3 linked regions of the Spartinivicinus marinus genome follow. The protein of the gene in region 1 interacts with the protein of each later gene in a pairwise test. Links are inferred from orthologs where the notes say so. Each region holds a gene or a part of one and is shown on either strand. Other genes may lie near its edges.

Evidence for each region.
Region 2: the proteins of accC (region 1) and cysM interact in binary tests that used the Escherichia coli proteins (3 or more experiments, as listed by UniProt). The link is inferred for Spartinivicinus marinus from one-to-one orthologs.
Region 3: the proteins of accC (region 1) and ribD interact in binary tests that used the Escherichia coli proteins (3 or more experiments, as listed by UniProt). The link is inferred for Spartinivicinus marinus from one-to-one orthologs.

The regions. Positions count from the first base shown.
Region 1 is NZ_JAPJZK010000001.1:3,450,958-3,458,055, reverse strand. Bases 2,448-5,288 are described here. They hold accC (acetyl-CoA carboxylase biotin carboxylase subunit), read left to right. Parts: upstream 2,448-3,118; coding sequence 3,119-4,459; downstream 4,460-5,288. Other genes in these bases: prmA (50S ribosomal protein L11 methyltransferase), read left to right, coding at 4,503-5,288; accB (acetyl-CoA carboxylase biotin carboxyl carrier protein), read left to right, coding at 2,625-3,089; aroQ (type II 3-dehydroquinate dehydratase), read left to right, coding at 2,448-2,472. Also shown: protein-disulfide reductase DsbD, read left to right, coding at 1-1,723; more of aroQ, read left to right, coding at 2,032-2,447; more of prmA, read left to right, coding at 5,289-5,414; OQE68_RS15545 (DUF3426 domain-containing protein), read left to right, coding at 5,698-6,981. UniProt on the Escherichia coli protein: This protein is a component of the acetyl coenzyme A carboxylase complex; first, biotin carboxylase catalyzes the carboxylation of the carrier protein and then the transcarboxylase transfers the carboxyl group to form malonyl-CoA.
Region 2 is NZ_JAPJZK010000001.1:963,717-970,973, reverse strand. What follows is about bases 4,258-7,257. They hold cysM (cysteine synthase CysM), read left to right. Parts: upstream 4,258-5,307; coding sequence 5,308-6,207; downstream 6,208-7,257. Other genes in these bases: relA (GTP diphosphokinase), read left to right, coding at 6,694-7,257; OQE68_RS04605 (response regulator), read right to left, coding at 4,258-5,117. Also shown: rnc (ribonuclease III), read left to right, coding at 1-594; GTPase Era, read left to right, coding at 584-1,504; DNA repair protein RecO, read left to right, coding at 1,517-2,287; more of OQE68_RS04605, read right to left, coding at 2,295-4,257. UniProt on the Escherichia coli protein: Two cysteine synthase enzymes are found. Both catalyze the same reaction. Cysteine synthase B can also use thiosulfate in place of sulfide to give cysteine thiosulfonate as a product.
Region 3 is NZ_JAPJZK010000001.1:1,537,068-1,544,287, reverse strand. What follows is about bases 3,739-6,701. They hold ribD (bifunctional diaminohydroxyphosphoribosylaminopyrimidine deaminase/5-amino-6-(5-phosphoribosylamino)uracil reductase RibD), read left to right. Parts: upstream 3,739-4,618; coding sequence 4,619-5,785; downstream 5,786-6,701. Other genes in these bases: ribBA (bifunctional 3,4-dihydroxy-2-butanone-4-phosphate synthase/GTP cyclohydrolase II), read left to right, coding at 6,461-6,701; OQE68_RS07075 (riboflavin synthase), read left to right, coding at 5,793-6,446; nrdR (transcriptional regulator NrdR), read left to right, coding at 3,950-4,411. In the rest of the region: OQE68_RS07110 (carboxylate/amino acid/amine transporter), read left to right, coding at 1-596; OQE68_RS07105 (hypothetical protein), read left to right, coding at 628-1,044; OQE68_RS07100 (YgdI/YgdR family lipoprotein), read right to left, coding at 1,144-1,350; OQE68_RS07095 (substrate-binding periplasmic protein), read right to left, coding at 1,591-2,358; OQE68_RS07090 (Mut7-C RNAse domain-containing protein), read left to right, coding at 2,644-3,684; more of ribBA, read left to right, coding at 6,702-7,220. UniProt on the Escherichia coli protein: Converts 2,5-diamino-6-(ribosylamino)-4(3h)-pyrimidinone 5'-phosphate into 5-amino-6-(ribosylamino)-2,4(1h,3h)-pyrimidinedione 5'-phosphate.

The sequences.
Region 1 (7,098 bases):
CTTCCAGGTAAGTGGTCAACTGGTTAACCAAGAGGCCCACATTACTGTTAAAGTTACTCCCCAGCACTACCTTTACAAAGACCGTTTCCGCTTCCAGTCACTCTCTGAAGGGGTAAGCCTAAAAGAGCCGATCTACCCTAAAGGTGAGCTTAAATTCGACCAATTTGCCCAAAAAGACCTGGAAGTTTATCCAACAGATGTCGTAGTAAAAATTCCCCTCAGCCAAACCAAGGATATTGTTGAAGTCGCTGTCACTTTTCAAGGCTGTGCAGATGCTGGTTTATGCTACCCTCCACATACCATTAACTTAGCTTTAACACCAGAGAACACAACATCAACAGAAACCTCAGCGACAACCAATGACCCCCTATCGACTAATAAATCTTCCAGACAAGTTACTGCAGCGCCTCCCTCAGAAGAGTCACAACTTTTCTCTCTGCTTTCATCCGGCAGCTGGGCTCTGATTGTTTTCTCGTTTATTGCTGGAGGTATTGCCCTAAGCTTTACCCCTTGTGTACTACCCATGGTGCCTATTCTTTCCAGCTTGATTATTGGCCAGCAACAGCAGTCTAGCTCTCAAAGCCGAAGTCTGTGGCTAAGTATTACTTATGTAGCAGGAATGAGCCTAGTCTATACATTACTTGGCGTATTAGTGGGCATGTTAGGGATTAGCTTCAATCTGCCAGCCAAACTGCAATCTGCATGGGTATTGGTGCCATTTGCAATCTTTTTTGCACTGCTTTCACTTAGCATGTTTGGTCTCTACACCTTAAGCTTGCCGCAGTTTTTACAGGCAAAAGTACACGCTATGAGTGAACAGCAAAAAGCAGGGGCTTTTACTGGTGTGTTTATTATGGGGATGTTATCAGCTGTTATGGTTTCCCCTTGTGTCTCAGCCCCTTTAATAGCTGCATTAACTTATATCAGCCAAACGGGTGATCCACTGATTGGAGGTGTTGCACTGTTTAGCTTGAGTATTGGGATGGGTATCCCACTGATCTTAATTGGCGCAGGTGCAGGCAGCTTACTACCTAAAGCAGGCGCCTGGATGAACGCTGTGAAAAATGTATTTGGCGTTATGCTACTAGCAGTTGCCGTGTGGATGCTGGAAAGGATACTGCCAGGCCCTGTTACCCTAGTGCTTTGGGCTGCATTATTAATTGGCAGTGCTGTGTATATGGGGGCACTTCAGTTTGAAAGAACCAAAGGCTGGTCTGCTTTATGGCAGTCTCTGGGTATTGTCATGATGATTTATGGGGTTTGCTTAATTATTGGTGCCGCTCAAGGCCAGCAAGACCCACTTCGCCCCCTATCTTTTGCCAGCAAGGTGAGCGCAAGCCCTACCAACAACAACCAGGGCTTCACTAAAATTTACACAACCCAGGAGTTACAGCAGGCACTAGCTAAAGCTAAAAATCAGCAAAAACCTGTTATGGTTGATTTATATGCCGACTGGTGTATTTCCTGCAAAGTCATAGAGCGCGAAGTATTTCCTGCAGAAAATGTGAAACCTCTTCTTAGCCAATTTTCATTGATCAAGCTTGATATCACCGCTTTCAATCAAAACCAACAACAGCTGCTCAAACAATACTCAATTTTTGGCCCACCAGCGCTGCTATTCTTCAGCCGAACCGGTGAAGAATTAGCAAATCTTCGTGTACAGGGAGAGATAACCGCTAACTCCCTGGAAAATCACTTAAGATCGACGCTAAATCGCAGCTAACTCCTGCAAGCTTGAACATTTGCTTCTATAATTACCAGTTCAGCCCTAAAAATGGATAAAGTTACGCGATCTTGCATACAATATTAGAGATTTTGCGTTCAAAGTCTTTAATCATGCAAATAGTGGACAGCGGCTGCCATTTTATGCACAATCGGCCGTTACATTTTTGATCATTAACTCTGTCATTACCCGTTACTGTCAGCATAAACCAGTTAATAAGGTAACTGCTGGCAGCAGTTGAGTATGACCTCAGTCGGCATGATTTGTAGTACAAGCGGAGACAGCTCAAACTCTGAGAGCCTTAACTTATGGCAACAATCTTAGTGCTGCACGGGCCTAATTTAAATTTATTAGGCACTCGGGAACCAACTATTTATGGTTCAACTACTTTAGATGATATCAACCAGACCCTGACCACTCAGGCCGTTGATCATGGTCATCACCTGCAAACACTGCAAAGTAATGCAGAGTACGAGTTAATTGAACGGATTCATGACGCAAAGCGTGAAGGGGTTAACTTTATTATTTTTAATCCTGCGGCTTTTACGCATACGAGCGTGGCACTGCGCGATGCATTATTAGGGGTAGAGATTCCTTTTATCGAGGTTCACCTTTCTAACGTCTATCAACGTGAACCTTTTCGGCATCATTCTTACTTTTCGGATGTTGCTGTTGGGGTAATTTGCGGGCTGGGTAATCAAGGCTACGAGCTAGCACTACAAGCAGCCATCAAACAGCTAGAAAACTAAGAGCTAAAGAGGCACACCTGCTGCATTTTTTAGCGCTTTGCAAAACTTAAGACCAAACAAAAATTTAAAACCAGTAAAAGCACAACAAATATCAGTACGTCACTGTTTTGTTTTTGCTTCAACAATAAGTTCAATTTATCCGAGATGACGCTATGGATATTAGAAAAGTAAAAAAACTGATCGAGTTACTAGAAGAGTCTGGTATTGATGAACTGGAAATCAAAGAGGGTGAGGAGTCAGTTCGTATTAGCCGACACGCTAACTCACCTATGATTGCTCCTGCTCAATACGCAATAGCTGCACCAGCAGCGCCAGCGCCTATTGCTGCGGCAGCAGCTCCAGCGGAAACAAAAGAAGAGTCTACACCTGCTGCCAAGCCAACAGGCCACCAAGTAACTTCACCGATGGTAGGTACTTTTTACCGCGCACCTTCTCCTAGCTCACCTGCTTTTGCTGAAGTTGGCCAACATGTTAAAGCTGGCGATGTTTTGTGTATTGTTGAAGCAATGAAAATGATGAACCAAATCGAAGCTGACAAAACAGGCACAATCGAAGCCATTTTGGTGGAAAACGGTCAACCTGTAGAGTTTGATCAGCCGCTGTTTACCATCGTTTAAACCGACTCGACAGTAGCAGGATACCCACCATGCTTGAGAAAGTACTCATTGCCAACCGAGGGGAAATTGCACTACGGATTTTACGAGCCTGCAAAGAGCTTGGCATCAAAACCGTTGCAGTCCACTCTAAAGCGGATGAATCACTAATGCATGTACGCTTAGCAGATGAAAGCGTTTGCATTGGTCCAAACAACCCCACTGAAAGCTACTTAAATATTCCGGCTCTTATTAGCGCAGCAGAAGTTACTGATGCTGTCGCTATCCACCCAGGCTATGGGTTTTTAGCTGAAAATGCTGACTTTGCAGAGCAAGTAGAGAACAGCGGCTTTACCTTTATTGGCCCATCACCTGATGTGATTCGCTTAATGGGTGACAAAGTGTCCGCCATTAAAGCTATGCAAAAAGCAGGTGTTCCCACCGTACCTGGCTCAAATGGCCCACTAACGGGTGACAAAGAGCGCTCTCTTGCCATTGCCCGTGATATTGGCTATCCAGTTATTGTTAAAGCATCTGGTGGTGGCGGTGGTCGTGGTATGCGAGTTGTTCATAGTGAAGCCCACTTACTTAGTGCAATTAATGTTACCCAATCTGAAGCCTTGGCTGCTTTTGGTAATGAAATGGTTTATCTGGAAAAATTTCTGGAAAACCCACGCCACGTTGAAGTTCAAATACTCGCCGATGGCCAGGGTAATGCCATTCACTTGGGTGATCGAGACTGTTCACTGCAACGTCGCCATCAAAAGGTTATTGAAGAAGCACCAGCCCCAGGTATTCCTGAAGAAGCGCGCCACGACATTGCTATGCGCTGTGTAAATGCCTGTATTGAAATTGGCTATCGTGGTGCAGGTACTTTTGAGTTTTTATACGAAGATGGCAATTTCTACTTCATTGAAATGAACACTCGGGTTCAGGTTGAGCACCCAGTATCTGAAATGGTGACTGGGGTCGACATTGTGAAAGAGCAACTATTGGTTGCTAGTGGCCAACCTTTAAGTATCAAACAAGAAGATATCACTATTAAAGGTCATGCCATTGAGTGTCGAATCAATGCTGAAGACCCCAAAACCTTTATGCCATCACCTGGTGAGATTAAACACTTCCATGCTCCAGGCGGTATTGGAATTCGTGTCGATTCTCATTTATATAGTGGTTATAAAGTCCCTCCTTATTACGACTCGCTCATCGCTAAAGTCATTAGCTATGGTGAGACCCGAGAAGTTGCCCTGGCTAGAATGCGTCACGCGCTAGATGAGCTGGTTGTGCATGGTATTCGTACTAATGCTCCACTACATGCAGAGCTGGTAAGAGATGCTAATTTCGCCAAAGGTGGGGTTAATATTCATTATCTGGAACAAAAGCTATCTCAGTAATCTGTAGATAGTCATTGAGGCGAGCTTAGTTAAGCTCGCCTCAATGACTACTCAAGCTAAAAGCTATCCCCTCATGCCCTGGATTCAAGTCAAACTGGATACAACCCGCGACCAAAGCGAAGCACTGGAAGATTTACTGCTGGCAATTGGCGCCAAAGCCGTTACTTTACAAGATGGCCAAGACCAACCAGTTTTTGAGCCAGCCTTAGGTACAACCCCACTTTGGGACAGTACCCAGGTCATTGGCCTGTTTGAGGCAAATACAGAAGTGGATTTGGTATTGGCATTTTTAGCTAATGAACTTAGCCCACTGCCACTACCCAATTGCAAAGTAGAAATAGTTGAGGATAAAGACTGGGAGCGGGAGTGGATGGACAACTATCATCCTATCCAATTTGGAAAAAGGCTCTGGGTTTGCCCCAGCTGGCGAGAAACTCCTGATCCTAGTGCAGCTAACTTGATTTTGGACCCCGGCCTGGCATTTGGTACTGGCACTCACCCTACCACAGCGCTGTGTTTAGAGTGGCTAGGCAACAATGAAATAGCTAATCAACAAGTGATTGACTATGGCTGCGGCTCAGGGATCTTAGGTATTGCTGCATTAATTCTTGGGGCTACCAATGTAGCTGCTATTGATAATGACCCCCAAGCATTAGAAGCAACGATTGCCAATGGTCAGCGCAATAATATAGCAGCTAATCGTTTACACACATTCTTACCTGAACAAGCACCTGATCAACCTATAGACATTATGCTAGCGAATATCCTAGCAGGGCCTTTAATCAACCTTGCCGAACGGTTAGCTTCTTTAACCAAAACAGGTGGTAAAATCTTGCTTTCAGGCATCCTCAAAGAGCAAGCTGAAACTGTCATAGCGTGCTATAGCCAGTGGTTCACAATGGAGCCACCAACTATCAGGGAAGACTGGGTAAGCATTTGCGGAGTGAAAAACTAATTTATTCAGGTTATATCACTGTTATTTGCTGCTGACTGCTATTTGCCGTTGTGAGTAGCAACTACAAACTTAAACCTTAATGGAAACACCTTGCAAATATGAGGTCATATTTTTAGCCAACGCTAGTAATTGTAGTGTCTATAAAGCGAACATAAAAACTGCGAATACCTACACAATACTGGCTATTATTACTAATCATTAGTTAAGATATACCCCATGTGTAGGGCTTAGCCACCCACATTGGGTATAACACCAATTCAGTCGCTGGGAAGTTACGCGTACTATGGCAGAAACCTGGGTAACCCGCTGTCCTCAATGTGGCACCTCCTTTAGGTTAACCAAAAGCCAACTTAATGCCGCCAACGGCTCTGTACGTTGTGGTTCCTGCCTGCATGTATTTCTTGCAACCAACTACTTAGTTTCTGAAAAACAGTACTCCCAACAGCCCTCCGCTGTTAGCTCACCAGAAAACCTATCATCATCAAACCATCAGCCTTCATCACCACAAGTCGATTATGACGAACTGGGCAGCGACAACGACCTGTTGATTCATGATGACATGGATGAAAATGGTGATACTGATCTTAGTGATGAAATGCTGGCGATTGAAAACAAGCCTGAGCCAAGCTCTTCACCTACCAGCAAACCCACTACTGACCATGCACTCAATAATAACACCGATGAGTCCTGGGCTCTGGCACTATTAGAAGAGCTAGAACAAGAAGAACAGCGAGAAGCAGACGTTATAAACCAGCACTCTACCCAAAAAAAAACTCAGGAACACAAATATACTCCTGCACCTCAACCTGCGGTAACCAGAAAGCCTCAGCCCACAGCTGCGCCAGCAATCAAGATCAGCAAACCAGCTACTGAAGTAGCTGAACCTAAAATTGCCAACAAACAGCATATAGAAACAGCAGTAGCACCTCCCAAACCGACTACTATTGAGCCACCTACTAAACCACCAGAAGCCATAGACAAAAAACAGCCACAACCCGAAATAGCCGCTACAAATGACCATGATGACCTATTAGGAGACCTTAAAGCAGATCCTATTGAGCTGGTTTACCCCAGCAAGTTTGCCTGGTTGAGAAAACTCGGCTGGTTATCTGTCAACCTGATAGCCATTGCAGCTATTATCACCCAACTCGCTTGGTATAACTTCGATGAATACGCGACTAAACTCCGTTGGCGCCCATATTATGCAACCGCTTGCAAATTACTTGGTTGCCAACTTCCACCACTGGTTGATGTAGGCAAAGTAATCAGCCGCAAGCTGATTGTGCGAAGCCACCCCAAATTCCAAAACGCTTTAGTTATTGATACTGTCATCATTAATAAGGCTAGGTTCCAACAACCTTTTCCAGTTATTGAGTTCAGTTTTTCAGACTTAAGTGGTCAGCTGGTTGCTACCAGACAATTTGAACCTGATGAGTATTTATCAGGAGAAGCGGCAGGCTTGACGATGATGCCCTCAAATGTACCAGTCAGACTATCTATTGATGTAGTAGACCCAGGCCCGACCGCTGTTAACTACAATATCAGCTTTACTCCAAATCCTAACTAACATTAGGCGCTTACCACTTGCAGGCTGAGCGGATTTTTCACCGTTTTCTCATGCATAGCTAAAGTAATAGCCCACTAATATGGCTTGGCAGTGTGTTTTAGAGCAACCACTAGAATG
Region 2 (7,257 bases), 2.5 Mb from region 1 along the record:
GGTGGGAATAATGAACGTCTAGAGTTTTTAGGTGACTCAATAGTTAACTTTATTATTGCTGAGGCACTTTATCAGCAGTTTCCTCAGGCCAAAGAAGGTCAGCTAAGTAGACTACGTGCAAAGTTAGTACGGGGTGCCACTCTAGCTAAAATAGCTAAAGAATTTGGTTTAGGTGATTATTTGCGGTTAGGGTCTGGAGAGCTTAAAAGCGGTGGTTTTCGCCGTGAGTCTATTTTAGCTGATGCACTAGAGGCACTGATTGGCGCTATTTATCTTGATAGTGGGTTGGATACTTGTCGTGAGCGGGTTTTAGCCTGGTTTGCTCCTCGTTTAGAAAAGCTTTCATTAGAAGATACTCAAAAAGACCCAAAAACGCGCTTGCAAGAATATCTGCAAGCAAAGCAGTTGGCGCTACCAGTATATGAGGTGGTCGATATTAAAGGTGATGCTCATGACCAGACGTTTACGATTGAATGTGTGGTTGCAGGTTTAGCTGGGAAGACCAAGGGTATTGGCTCCAGTCGTCGAGGAGCAGAGCAAGAAGCTGCACGTCATGCATTGCAACAACTAGGAGTAGATGGTAGTGGTCACTAATTCAAACTCAGCCTCAGATCAAGAGTTGCACTGTGGTTTTGTTGCAATTGTAGGGAGACCTAATGTTGGTAAGTCTACTTTACTTAACCAAATACTAGGACAAAAGCTTAGCATTACCTCTAAAAAACCACAGACTACTCGACATCAAATTCTAGGTATTAAAACAGAGGCAACTACTCAGGCGGTTTATGTTGATACCCCAGGACTGCACCTTGCAAATAAAAAAGCGTTAAATCGATATATGAATAAAGCGGCTATCACGGCTTTACAAGGTGTGGATGTGGTAGTGTTTGTGGTTGATCGAACTGCTTGGACGGATGAAGACCAGCTGGTATTGGATAAGGTGTGTAATCTTCGTTGTCCAGTGATTTTAGCTGTGAATAAGGTTGATCAGCTGAAAGATAAGTCAGCGCTTTTACCCCATATTTCTCTACTAAGTGAAAAAATGACTTTTGCTGATATTGTTCCTATTTCCGCAGAAACTGGACTCAATGTTGATCGCTTAGAGTTGCTAGTGGGTGACTATTTGCCTAAAAGCCATCATTTTTATGATGAAGACCAAATAACTGATCGTAGTTCACGATTTTTAGCAGCGGAGATTGTTAGAGAAAAGGTTATGCGACAGTTAGGGGATGAAATTCCCTATCAGATCACTGTAGAAATAGAGCAATTTCAAGTTGAACCCAAGTTAATAACGGTTAGTGCCTTAATACTGGTAGAAAAAGCAGGCCAAAAAGCCATTGTGATAGGCAAAAAAGGTGAGCAGATCAAAGTGATTGGCCGTGATGCTCGAATAGATATGGAAAAACTGTTCGATAATAAAGTGATGTTGAATTTGTGGGTAAAAGTGAAAAGTGGCTGGTCTGATGACGAGCGTGCGCTGAATAGTTTGGGTTATACAACAGATTAAAGCCTGCTCTTTATGACTATTTCTGATGATGGGTATGTACTACATACCCGTCCTTTTCAAGATAATAAATCAATTGCTATCGTCTTCACAAAGCAACAAGGATTGCAGCGAATAGTTTTCCAAACCAGTAAAAACTCCAAAAAGCAGCCAAGTTTTAAGCATTTTTTACAACCATTTCAGTTGCTTTGGTTAACCTGGAAAGGTAGTGGAGAATTAAAAACAGGTAAAACTGTTGAGCTAAGTGACTTACGCTATTCGTTATTGGGCAAGTTACTTTACTGTGGCCTGTATTTGAATGAATTATTAATCAGATTATTGCCTGCTGAAGAGGCTTCCCCACAACTATTTTGCAACTACCAAAAGACACTGGCTGTTTTACAGGAAGATCCCCTGCAAATTGAAATGTATCTCCGGCAATTTGAATTTAACTTGCTAGCTGAACTAGGTTATGCCGTTTCATTTGAATATGATACAGACGGTAATGAAATTACTACTAAAGCAAATTATGTTTTTCTGTCTGATCAGGGGTTTTGTCTTGCTAAAAAACAGGCTTATCTTGAGAGGCCAGAGGCTAACTTATTTTCTGGTAGTGACTTACTGACTTTAGCCAGCTTGCCATGGTTAAATACAGAGGCTCAATCAGTGAGTCATCAGCTTGATATCCAGCAGGTATGGACTAAGCCCCTAAAAGGAATAACCAAGCGAATTGCTAGAATGGCATTAGCACCGCATTTAGGCAGTAAACCGCTTATGAGTAGAGCGCTATTTTTCAAGCAAAGATAATATTTGTTTATTCTGTGCCTTCATGTCTTCGCTGCCAATCTAACAGCTGCTCAATTTGCTCAATTAGCTCTTCCATGGCACCTGCCACTTTACGTCTTTCTTCTTTATTTTTTTCAGAAGCTTTTAATATGGTTTCCATATTATTACAAGCACTACGTAATAGAGGGACACCACAATAACGAGTAGCGCCATGTAGTTTGTGAACAACTTCCAGTAGCCTTGGCCATTGTTTATTACGATATAATGCTCTTATTTGTTCCTGTTCATTTTTTAAATTTTCAAACAGCATCGATAACATATCGTTGGCAAGATCTTCTTTTCCACCAGCTAACTTTATTCCTTCTGTTAAGTCTACTACTTTGGTTTCAGGTTCAGCATGACTTGTATCATTTAGATAATCCGTACCTTTAATAGGCGCTACATGTAAGCCTGTCCATTTTTTTATGATGTGTTGTAATTGATTTTCATTAATAGGCTTGGTCATGTAGTCATCCATGCCAGCTAGTAATAGCTGTTTTTTTTCTTCTGCCAGTGCGTGGGCGGTGAGTGCTATGATTGGAATGCGTCGCTCTGATAGTTCTCTTTCGCGGACTCTACGGGTTGTTTCCAGGCCGTCCATATGAGGCATTTGTACATCCATAAAAATAAGGTCAAAGTGGTATTGCTTGGTTTTAATAATCGCTTTAGTGCCTGAGTCTACCGCTGTTACTTTAGCTCCAAGGTCTTCTAGTAATGCAGTAACCAAGCGTAAATTGGCTGGGTTGTCATCTACTGCTAGTATATGTGGTTGGCGTGTAATAGCCTGGTTAATACGTCGGGCAATATTGCTTTGGCTGCCTTGAGGGAGTTTACTTTTCTCAAGTAATAAATAAGAAAGCGCTCGATATAGCCGGTTGTGACATAGAGGCTTAACAATGCAAAGAGCATTATTATGTTGGTCTAGTATATTATTAATTGCCTCTTCTTTATTGGTATGAGCCAAAATTACCAAATACTGTTTATTTTTATTGGCTGCTTTAATTAATGACCTTATTTTTTCTAAATCTAAATAAGCCGGGTGATGACTAACCACTAATGCATCATAGGTTTTTCCCTGGGCTTTGGCCTCTTGCGTTTTTTCTTCTAAGCAGGATTGATTAGCACAGCTATCAACATTTAAGTCATACTCAGAAAGTAGGTGAACAATTGCTTGTCTGGCAAGATCATGATGCTCCATTACTAGGACATGGGTATTGGAGAATGCAGGGAAATGCTCTTTTAAGGTAGGTTCATTAGCTTTTGGTACCGTTAAGGTAAACCAAAATGTAGAGCCTTTACCTAACTCACTTTCTACGCCTACTTCTCCCGACATCTGTTGTGCAAGTCGCTTGGAGATAACCAGACCAAGCCCAGTACCGCCAATATTTCGAGTAGTAGAGGTATCGGCTTGAGAAAAGGCTTTAAATAACTCCTTTTGCTGCTTGTTAGAAAGGCCTATACCCGTATCGGTAACACTGATTTTAATTGTTACAAGGTTATTTTTTTCATCTTCAAGCATGGCTCTCACAACAATAGAGCCGTCATTAGTAAATTTAATAGCATTACTGACCAGGTTGGTCAGAATTTGTTTTAACCGTAGGGGGTCTCCCATTAGGTGAATAGGCGTGTCAGAATAGATGAGAGGAATCAGTTCCAAAGATTTATCATGGGCACTGGGTGCTAAAATCGTTAGTACCTCTTCAACACTTTCTCTTAAATTGATAGGAATACTTTCCAGCTCTAATTTACCTGCTTCAATTTTTGAAAAGTCGAGCACATCATTAATGATCGATAGTAATCCTTCTGATGATTTTTGGATTGTACTGAGGTACTCAAATTGTCGATCATTGAGTTTGGAGCGCAGTAGCAAGTTAGTGAAACCAATAATACCATTTAGAGGCGTTCTAATTTCATGGCTCATGTTGGCAAGGAATTCTGATTTAATACGGCTTGCTTCTAGTGCTTCTTTACGAGCCATATCCAGTTCAATATTCTGGATTTCAATCGTTTCAAGGGTTTCTTGAAGGTCTTTGGTTGACTGTTCAATATTTTGTTGCATTTCCAACTGGCCACGTTGGAGTGATGCGACCATAGCGTTAATACCCGTTTCTAATGCCCGTAACTCGCCACCAGTGTTGGTGTTAATACGAGTATCCAGATTGCCTTCACGCATATGATTAACCGCACTAATTATTTTCATTAGCGGGCCTGTTATGTTTTGGCCCATTTTTAATGCTAAAAACAGGTTGATTAAAACTCCTGAAAGAATCAGTAAACCGCTAGCAAGGATGGTTTGATATTTTTTAATTTCAGTATTACTGCGAGAAAACTCAGCCATCAGCCACCCTAATAACACTTTTTCTCCTCCACTGCTAAGCGCTGTTTCAGTGTTAACAGGTGATAAAGTAGGTTTTGCATAAATGGGAGTGCTGATCAGTAGAGACTGCTTGTTTAAGGTATGAAAAGGACGGGTTAGAAAGTAGTTTTCCTGGCTGTCCTTAAATTGAATTTTTGGACCAGCATGGGCAAGGGCGACTTTAGTGTGGGAAAATAGACTGACTGATCTGACATCATTTTTTTCTAGTGCAGAGCTGGCAATCTCTTGAATAAGACTCAAATTATCTAATGATAAAGTATGTTCTGTGATTGGAATTAGTTGTTGAATAGTGGTTTGACTGCGTTCTAGCAATAAAGCATCTAAGTCGTTGATACGGGCTAAGGTAAAGAAAGTACCTAAAATCAGTGAAATACTAATAGTAGGAATCAAAGCAAGCGCCAAAACACGACTTTTTATACCTTGCTGCTTTAGCATAATAGATACGGTACCTTTAGTAAGCTGAACATACCCTGTGTTTTGGGTATACATCTAAGTATGACAGATCAGTATAATAAACTAGCTGCTTATGTTGAACAGATGTAACTTTATAGTTTTTCAATATTAACAGTTCTTCTGCTGACAGCTTATTATCGGAGAAGTTATAAATTCTAGATGAGGATAAAGCATGGCGGTAAATTATCCCACCATTGAGTCACTGGTTGGTAATACTCCTTTGGTTCGATTACAAAGATTGACGGGCAATACTACGAATCATGTACTCGTTAAGTTGGAGGGAAACAATCCAGCAGGTTCAGTCAAAGACCGCCCTGCATTAATGATGATTAATGAAGCGGAGCGACTGGGGGCAATTAAACCTAGTGATACACTTATTGAGGCAACTAGTGGTAATACAGGAATTGCCTTGGCGATGGCGGCTGCAATTAAAGGCTATCGAATGGTGTTAATTATGCCTGACAATATGAGTGAAGAACGACGCTCTGCTATGTCGGCCTATGGCGCAGAACTAATTAGTGTTAGCCAGGAACAAGGAATGGAAGGAGCGCGTGATTTAGCAGAGCAAATGGAACGAGAAGGCAAAGGCTTGGTGCTGAACCAGTTTGCTAATAAAGCAAACCCTTTAGCACATTATTTGGGTACAGGACCAGAAATATGGGAACAAACCCAAGGAGAAATCACCCACTTTATCAGTTCAATGGGGACCACTGGCACTATAATGGGAACCTCGCGCTATTTAAAGGAGCAGAATCCAGCAGTACAAATTATTGGTCTACAGCCAGCGGAAGGGGCCAGTATTCCAGGAATTCGGCGGTGGCCAAAAGCTTACTTACCAACTATTTTTGAACCTGAGCGTGTTGATCAGGTAATGGATATCACGCAGCAGGAAGCAGAAGTTGCAATGCGCAGGTTGGCTCAAGAAGAGGGCATCTTCTGTGGTGTATCCTCAGGTGGTGCAGTAGCCGCTGCATTGAAAATAGCTCAACAGGTTGAAAATGCGACGATTGTCGCCATTATTTGTGATCGAGGTGATCGGTATTTATCAACTGGTGTATTTAGTTCAAAATAATACCTGATAGTGTTCTCGTAACCAGGTGTTACGAGAATATTGCACTGACTACTTGCTACTCCTGCCTGTTAAATAGCCATTTAATAAACTTATACTCATTGCTTAGTCATAATTGACAAAAAATAAGTTAATATGGTTGGCTGTAATACTTAACTATTAACTTATCGCTAAGAAGGCTGTTTAGCGAAGCACTAATGTAGCTATCTGTAGTCTTATAAGCAGTAGTCATGTGAGCAGGTGCTTTTAAATGAAAACTATGGGTGTAGCAAAAATTAGCCAAGTGCATTATGACTTTTGTATATATTTCCACTAGTTATAACAAGAGGCCTTGAATGACATACGCTGAGGTTAAGTCAAAAATTTTAATAATACTCAGTTGATTTTCATTTGAATGATTATCAGGCAGTGCTTTCGTAATGGTTAAACAGGCTACTGGTGCATTCTTAATGACAGAATGCAACACTAGAACGGATCAGTGGATCACTCATGGTTAAAGTACGTGAAGAACACCCTATACATGAAGATGGTTCTGTCAATATTGACGCCTGGCTGTCTCGATTTAGTCAGGATGCCAATATTAAAGATATGGAGCAGGTTCGGCTGGCTTGTAGTATTAGTAAACAAGCGGAGTTAGAAGCAAGCTCAGAAAAAAATATTTGGGTTGAGGGTGCCAGCAGCTTTCGTACTGGGCTGGAGATGGCACAAATTCTTTCTGAATTAAATCTTGACCAGGAAAGCCTGATTGCCGCTATTCTCTATCGTGGTGTTAGAGAGCATAAATTACCGATTAAAAAGGTTAAAGAGCAATTTGGAGGACGTGTCGCCAAGCTAATTGAAGGTGTGCTAGGTATGGCGGCAATTAGTTCTTTACAAATGCATAACCGCAATAGAGTACTGGGTCAGGAGCATGGCCAATTAGATAAAGTACGGAAAATGCTGGTATCAGTGATTGATGATGTAAGAGTCGCACTGATTAAACTGGCTGAGCGGACCTGCGCAATCAGGGCTGTCAAACATGCTGATAAAGAAAAGCGACGGCGAGTGGCGCAA
Region 3 (7,220 bases), 1.9 Mb from region 1 along the record:
CGCCAATTTATGTGACGCTAGCTTATGACTTGTTAGCAGGACGGTTTTCCCCCATTTACTTGTTAACGGCTGGACTGGCTGTATTGGGAGCAGCGGTAATGCGTTATGACAATTTAACCCAAGATTATGTGCTGGGCTTTTTTGTCGTTCAGGCCGCTAATCTCTGTTTTGCATTGGGGCAGGTGGGTTACAAAGTCATTATGCAGCGAGAGTCAGAACAGTTACCCCAGCATGCCGTGTTTGGTTGCTTTTATTTGGGTGCCTTAGTGGTAGCCCTGGTTGCTTGGGGTGTTATGGGGCAGCCCAAATATCCTGAGTCAGGGCTACAATGGGGAATTTTATTATGGCTAGGTATTGTCGCCTCTGGTGTTGGCTATTTTCTTTGGAATAAAGGTGCAACCCTGGTTAATGCCGGGGCACTAGCTATCATGAATAATGCGCTTATTCCTGCAGGCATTCTGGTTAACTTGCTGATTTGGAACCGAAATGCTGATATTTTGAAGCTCTGTTTAGGAGGGAGCTTTATTCTGATTGCTTTACTGTTAAATGAATACCTGGCCAAGCGGTTTGAACGTAGGGGGCCAGTAGAGGCCTAGCTTGTTAGAAATAGTTTGTTGAGATAGTTCGTTGAAAAAGCTTTTTATCGAAGTGTTTGGTATTTTGTTAGGAATGCTTTCTGTTGTGTATACCGTTTCGATAATACACATGGATATGCGCCAAGCTTATTACCAAGAAACAGGAATACTGCCTGAAATGGATCCACGACTCAACGTTACTATTGCTGTTTTTTTGGCTGTCTTTGCTTTAATAGCAGTAGGATTGACTGAGCTGGTTCGGTTGTGGGTATTCGAAAGCCGGATGCTTGAGTTTAAAGCGGCTGTATTATTTGGCTTGATATCAGTTAGCTTTATCCCATGTATGTTTTTTATCCCTGAGCTAGGCTGGTTTGGACTTTTAGGTGTTCAAATAGTATGCATGGGGCTTTTTTACTACTTTCTTAGGCGATTCTGTATAGAGAAGCCCCTGAGTAAGTTGGTAAAGTGATACTCAGGGATCCATCTCCCGCATAAAAGAGCACTTTATAGTGTTATCCTTAAGCTATTAATAAAGATTAATGTAACATCCTTGGTGGTACGAATCAGTTTACATATCTTCAATACTAATAACTTCATCTTTATTAATAGATTTTTTTCTTCCTTTACTATTGATATACCAATAGAACTCTGTCTCCTCGTCAAAAAAGACATTGTCTGTTGTTTCAATTGTTGATCCATCTTTCATCTGAATTATTTTGGGGTTAGCGCAACCAGCTAAAATAACCAAACTTAAAGATAGCAATACTTTTTTCATGATTCGCACCAATATAAATTTGTTTGATTGTATGTTTATTTAACAATAAACACCAGCTTGTTTTGTCACCTCAATGTAAAATAAAATATAATGATAGGGGGGGCGAGCCAACATCCATAAAATTTATATAGCTTGTGTATATGGTTTTATGTTTGAAGATGCGTTGAGAATATTTTAGGTGAAGTCTTTGATCGTTTTTTATTAAGTGAGGTTGCACTGATTTTTAGTGCCGATTATAAATTAAGGATTTTCATAATAACCCTCCAAAAGTAAATCATAATACTTATCGTAGAAGCCATCTTGTTTTATCGCCTGTAAGCCTTTATTAAAAGCTTTAAGTAAAGGCTGTGCATCTTCTCTTGTTTTTGGAAATAATAAATGGGCAGTGCTGCTAAATAAAGGGGTGTGGTGGTAGGTTAAGGTTTGAGCTTGGGGGGCAGAGAATTCTTTTTGTAAAAGACTATAGCCGGCAACTGTAGCCATTAAGAAAAGATCAACTCTTTTTCTTAACAGCATTTTGAAATTAATTTTATCTGACTTATTAACAATTATATTTAATGTGCCAGTCTCTTGAGCTTTCCAAAACTCTGGCGTGTAGGTGTAGCCTCTGGTGGCACCAATTCGGTATCCTTCTAAATCTTTCAGGGTTTTCCATGTTGTAAAAGCAGTGGTTTTTAAATGGAAAAAAACCACATCCTCAGAATATAGCGCGTCGCTGTAATAAAAGGATTTCGCTCTTTCTTCAGAGTGGTACCAAAATGCGGTAGCATGGTATTTCCCTTTTTGTCCTTCTTTATAATTTCTTGCCCATATGTGGTATGTGTAATCCACTTTGTAGCCTTCTCGTTGAAAGGCTTCTGTAATCATGTGGTGAACAAATCCGCCATGCTTGTAATCTTTAGCTGACCAGGGAGGGTATTCGCCAGTGGTGATTTCTAATAAATTTGCTTCTTCTGCAACAGCAGAGAAACTAAGTAAAACGATAAAAAGAGCAGTTAGCAGCCTCATGAGATTTTATTTCAAGTAGAGTGTTAGCTAAAAGCTTAGCAGTTTCTGGCTGAGCTGTACTAGTAGCTGGTGCTGAGAAGGGCTTTGCTTTTGTAGCTGTATCCAGTAAGCTGTTGTTATTGGGTGACTTCGCATCCATCTTCCCACAAGAGAAGGCTGATCTGCCAGGAAGTATTATTTGTAGCTTGACTCTTTTAAGTAACATTAACTGATTGTCAAAGTATATATGGCTAGTGCCTGTAGAGTGGGACGTTGGCACTGTTAGGCTAGACAAAGGTAAATGTTATGCCCTTACTCATTTCTGCGCGTGCTTTTAAGCAGCAAGCAAAATCTATTGTTAAACACTGGCCTCGTGACTCTATTAAACATGCTACGGCAAGAGAATTACTGGCCCAACTATATGGGTTTAACAGTCACCATCACTACATTAACTACCTTAAACATCAAAATGGTCTATTTCCGAAGATAAACCGCACCCTGGTTTTTTCGTTATATCCTGGCTGGATAAAAAAGCTGGCTGCCTTAGCTGGAATTAATGAAATTCAGGCAAAAAATATGATTATTCAATTATGGCCTGGTTTTTTAGAGAACAGTCAATTGGCGAATCAAAAAATGTATGCCAGTAAAATACATTTTTTAGGTGAGTGCGTTGACTTGTTACCCGATAGCACAATCCATTTTACATTTGACGATAAGCCATCTATCAAAGATGTGATTGAGTCATTAGGCTTGCCCCATGTTGAAGTGGCTTACATAACAGCTAATGAGCAGTCTGTCGACTTTACTTATTTATTGAAAAATAAGGATACAGTTGTAGTGCATCCGTATCCTCATCCACAAGCGATTGTGCAACAACTGCCAGAGTCGGGGCCGCGTTTTCTACTTGATGTTCACTTGGGTGGGCTGCTTCGCTACTTGCGGATAGCTGGTTTTGACTGTTTCTATCAGAACAGTGATCTAGGAGATCAAAAGCTTGCATCTATTGCTGAACAGCAGCAGCGTATTCTGTTAAGCCGGGATATTGGTCTGCTAAAGCGAAGTAATGTCTGCTATGGGCGTTGGGTGAGAAATACCGATCCATTGGCTCAGTTTATTGAGATTATGGCGTTTTATCGACTTTATGATTTGGTTCGACCGTTAACCCTATGCAGCAAATGTAATGGTGAAATAAAGGCAGTCAACAAAGATACTATTTATGATCAGGTGCCTGAAGGTGTGTTTGAATTTTATGATGAGTTTAATCAATGCCAGAGTTGTCAGCAGGTGTACTGGAAAGGTAGTCATTACCAGAAGATTCAAGCAATTTTAGAAAAAGTTTCTCTTTAGTTTTGTGGGTGCTCTATAGAAAACGACAACTGAATTATTTGGTACGGTACGCTCAACAGTGCTTGATTTGGTCAGTTTGTTGTATTGATGAGTTACCTCCCCCTGTTTGTATGGTGTTGACTTAATTCAACCACAGGCTTGTATTAGTGCTATTTATAGGTAGTATGCTTGACTATAAATTACCAGAATTATCTATTGTTTAGGGCTGAAGAAAAGGCTCTAAAAAGCAACTAAATGCAGGAATCGGGTTGGGCTCAGAACTACTATGCATTGTCCGTTTTGTGGTGCGCATGACACTAAGGTCACAGACTCTCGGTTAGTAACTGAGGGTAACCAGGTAAGGCGGCGTCGTGAATGTCTGTCTTGTAGCGAGCGTTTTACGACTTATGAAACTGTTGAGCTGGTGATGCCTCGGTTGATTAAGCAAGACGGAAGTCGTGAGCCTTTCGATGAAGATAAACTGCGAGGGGGAATGCTGCGTGCTTTGGAGAAGCGCCCGGTCAGTATGGAGCAGGTAGAAGAGGCCATTAGCCGACTTAAGCACCGGGTTCGAGCCAGGGGAGAAAGAGAGGTGGAATCTTTGCTGGTTGGCGAAATGGTTATGCACGAGCTAAAAAAACTGGATGAAGTTGCTTATATTCGTTTTGCTTCCGTGTATCGGCAATTTAAGGATTTAAACGAGTTTCGTGAGGAAATTGACCGGCTAAAGCAGGACAGTGAAAGCTGACGCTTTTCAAATCGGTATTTTTCTACTCCTCTTTCTATTGAGATTGTCGCAAAAGTCATTTTTAGCACCCTCTCCTGCTGGGAGAGGGCTGGGGTGAGGGTGAACCCCTCATCCTAACCTTCTCCCCACGGGGGAGAAGGGGTTTGATTTGAAATACTTTCGCGACACCCTCTTTTTGTTTTGTGGCAATTTTAATGAGGTGAACGCGTGTCAACAGAATTCTCTGCCATTGACCATGCCATGATGAGCCGTGCCTTACAGTTGGCAAAACAGGGGCTATATACAACTAGGCCGAACCCTCGGGTAGGTTGTGTGGTAGTTAAAGAGGGTAAAGTTATTGGTGAGGGCTGGCACCAGAGAGCTGGTGAACCCCATGCGGAAGTTCATGCGCTTAAACAAGCTGGAGCAGCAGCAAAAGGTAGTACTGTTTATGTCACTCTTGAACCTTGTAGCCATTTTGGTAGAACCCCACCCTGTGCTGATGCTTTAGTAGAAGCGGGTGCTGCCAAAGTCATTATTGCCATGCTTGACCCCAACCCACTGGTTGCTGGAAGTGGGAAAAAACTCTTGCAACAACAAGGAATTGATGTGGAAGTAGGATTGCTGTACGGGGAGGCTTATCAGCTTAACCAGGGGTTTTGCCAGCGTATGACTATTAAACGACCGCTAGTGCGCTGCAAGCTTGCTATGAGTATCGATGGCCGTACAGCTAAAGCCAGTGGTGAAAGTCAGTGGATTACAGGATCTGCTGCCAGAGCTGATGTGCAGCAGTGGCGTGCCAGAAGTTGTGCAGTGATAACTGGCGTCAAAACAATTATTGATGACGATGCAGCATTAACCGTTCGCTCTGAGCAGCTCCACATAGAGGCTGCAAAAGCGTGCCCACCGCCCTTGCGCGTTGTTGTCGATAGTCAGCTTAAAATACCAGTATCAGCAAAAATATTTAATGGTGCAGGTAAAGTACTGGTTGCGACGACTTGTAAAGAGCCCAATGCGATTAGTCGTATAGAAAAGCTGGGAGCAGAAGTTGTCGTATTTAATGATACAAGTACGACAGGTTCAGTAAGTGGTGATAATAGTAATCAGCGGGTGCCTTTAGATTTATTACTTAACTACTTGGCTGAGCACTGTCACTGTAATGAAGTTATGATCGAAGCTGGTTCTACCCTGGCTGGTGCATTTACTAAAGCGGGGTTGGTAGACGAACTAATAGTGTATATGGCTCCTGTTATTATGGGGCATGAGGCAAAGCCATTATTAACGGTTTTCGATATGCCCAAAATGGCGGATAATATTGCTCTTGAAATGAGAGATGTTCGCCAAATAGGTAGAGACTGGCGAATGCTGATCCAACCCATTAATAAGCTTAGTTAGCTATCTTATGTTTACAGGCATCATTCAAGCGGTTGGTATAATCCGCTCGCTTAGCCCCCATGCAGGGGACTTATCGCTTACCATTGATACTCAGGATTTAAGGATAGCAGGTGTGCAATTGGGTGATTCCATTGCGACCAATGGTGTCTGTTTGACGGTTGTAAAACTTGGCCAGCAAAGTTTTACCGCTGATGTATCAGCAGAAAGTTTACGTTGCTCCACTTTGGCAGACTTAAAAGCAGGGGACCCTGTTAATTTAGAAAAAGCCATGACTCCAACCACCCATTTTGGTGGCCATATCGTCAGTGGTCATGTTGATGGTGTTGGGACGATAGTTAAACATTTTAAAGATGCTCGAGCTCATCGGTTTTGGCTAGAAGCGCCAGCTCAACTGGCAAAATATATTGCTGAAAAAGGCTCGATAACGGTTGATGGTGTCAGCTTAACAGTCAATGAAGTTAGTGGTAGTCAGTTTTTACTTAATATTGTTCCTCATACCATTACTAACACTATTATTAAACACTATAGCCAAGGCACTCAGGTTAATCTTGAAGTGGATATTATCGCTCGGTATTTAGAGCGCTTATTAACAGCAACTGATCAGCAGTCTGAATCCCCTATAAATAAAGCATTTTTAGCCACTCATGGCTTCTTGAAGTAACAGGCGGAAATACTATGCAGCTAAATGCCATTGAGGAAATAATCGAAGATATTCGTCAGGGTAAGATGGTTATCTTGATGGATGATGAAGATAGGGAAAATGAAGGTGACCTGATTATTGCCGCTGAAAAAGTGACGCCAGAGGCAGTAAACTTTATGGCGAGTAAAGCACGAGGGCTGATTTGTTTAACTCTGACTGGCGAACGTTGTGATTATTTAGGTTTGCCCTCTATGGTGCAGGGCAAGAATGGTGGTCAATATGGCACACCATTTACTGTTTCAATTGAAGCGGCCCATGGAGTCACTACTGGTATTTCTGCTGCAGATAGGGCAAAAACAATTCAAGTGGCGGTCGCGCCTGACAGTAAACCAGATGATATTGTTCAGCCTGGTCATATCTTTCCTCTGAGAGCGCAGCCGGGTGGCGTGCTGAGTAGAGCGGGCCATACTGAAGCTGGTTGTGATCTGGCCAGGTTGGCAGGGCTGACACCTGCTGCAGCTATTGTGGAAATTATGAACGAAGATGGTACCATGGCCCGCCGGCCAGACCTGGAAACATTTGCGGAGACGCATGGGTTAAAAATCGGTACCATTGCCGACTTGATTCACTATCGGATATTAAATGAAAGAACCGTTACAAAAGTGGATCAGCAAACGTTAACAACCGAGTTTGGCGAGTTTGAACTCACAGCGTTTAAAGATTCTATTCAAGGTAATACCCATATTGCATTGGCACTTGGTGAAATCGGTACAGATGAGCCGACCCTGGTAAGGG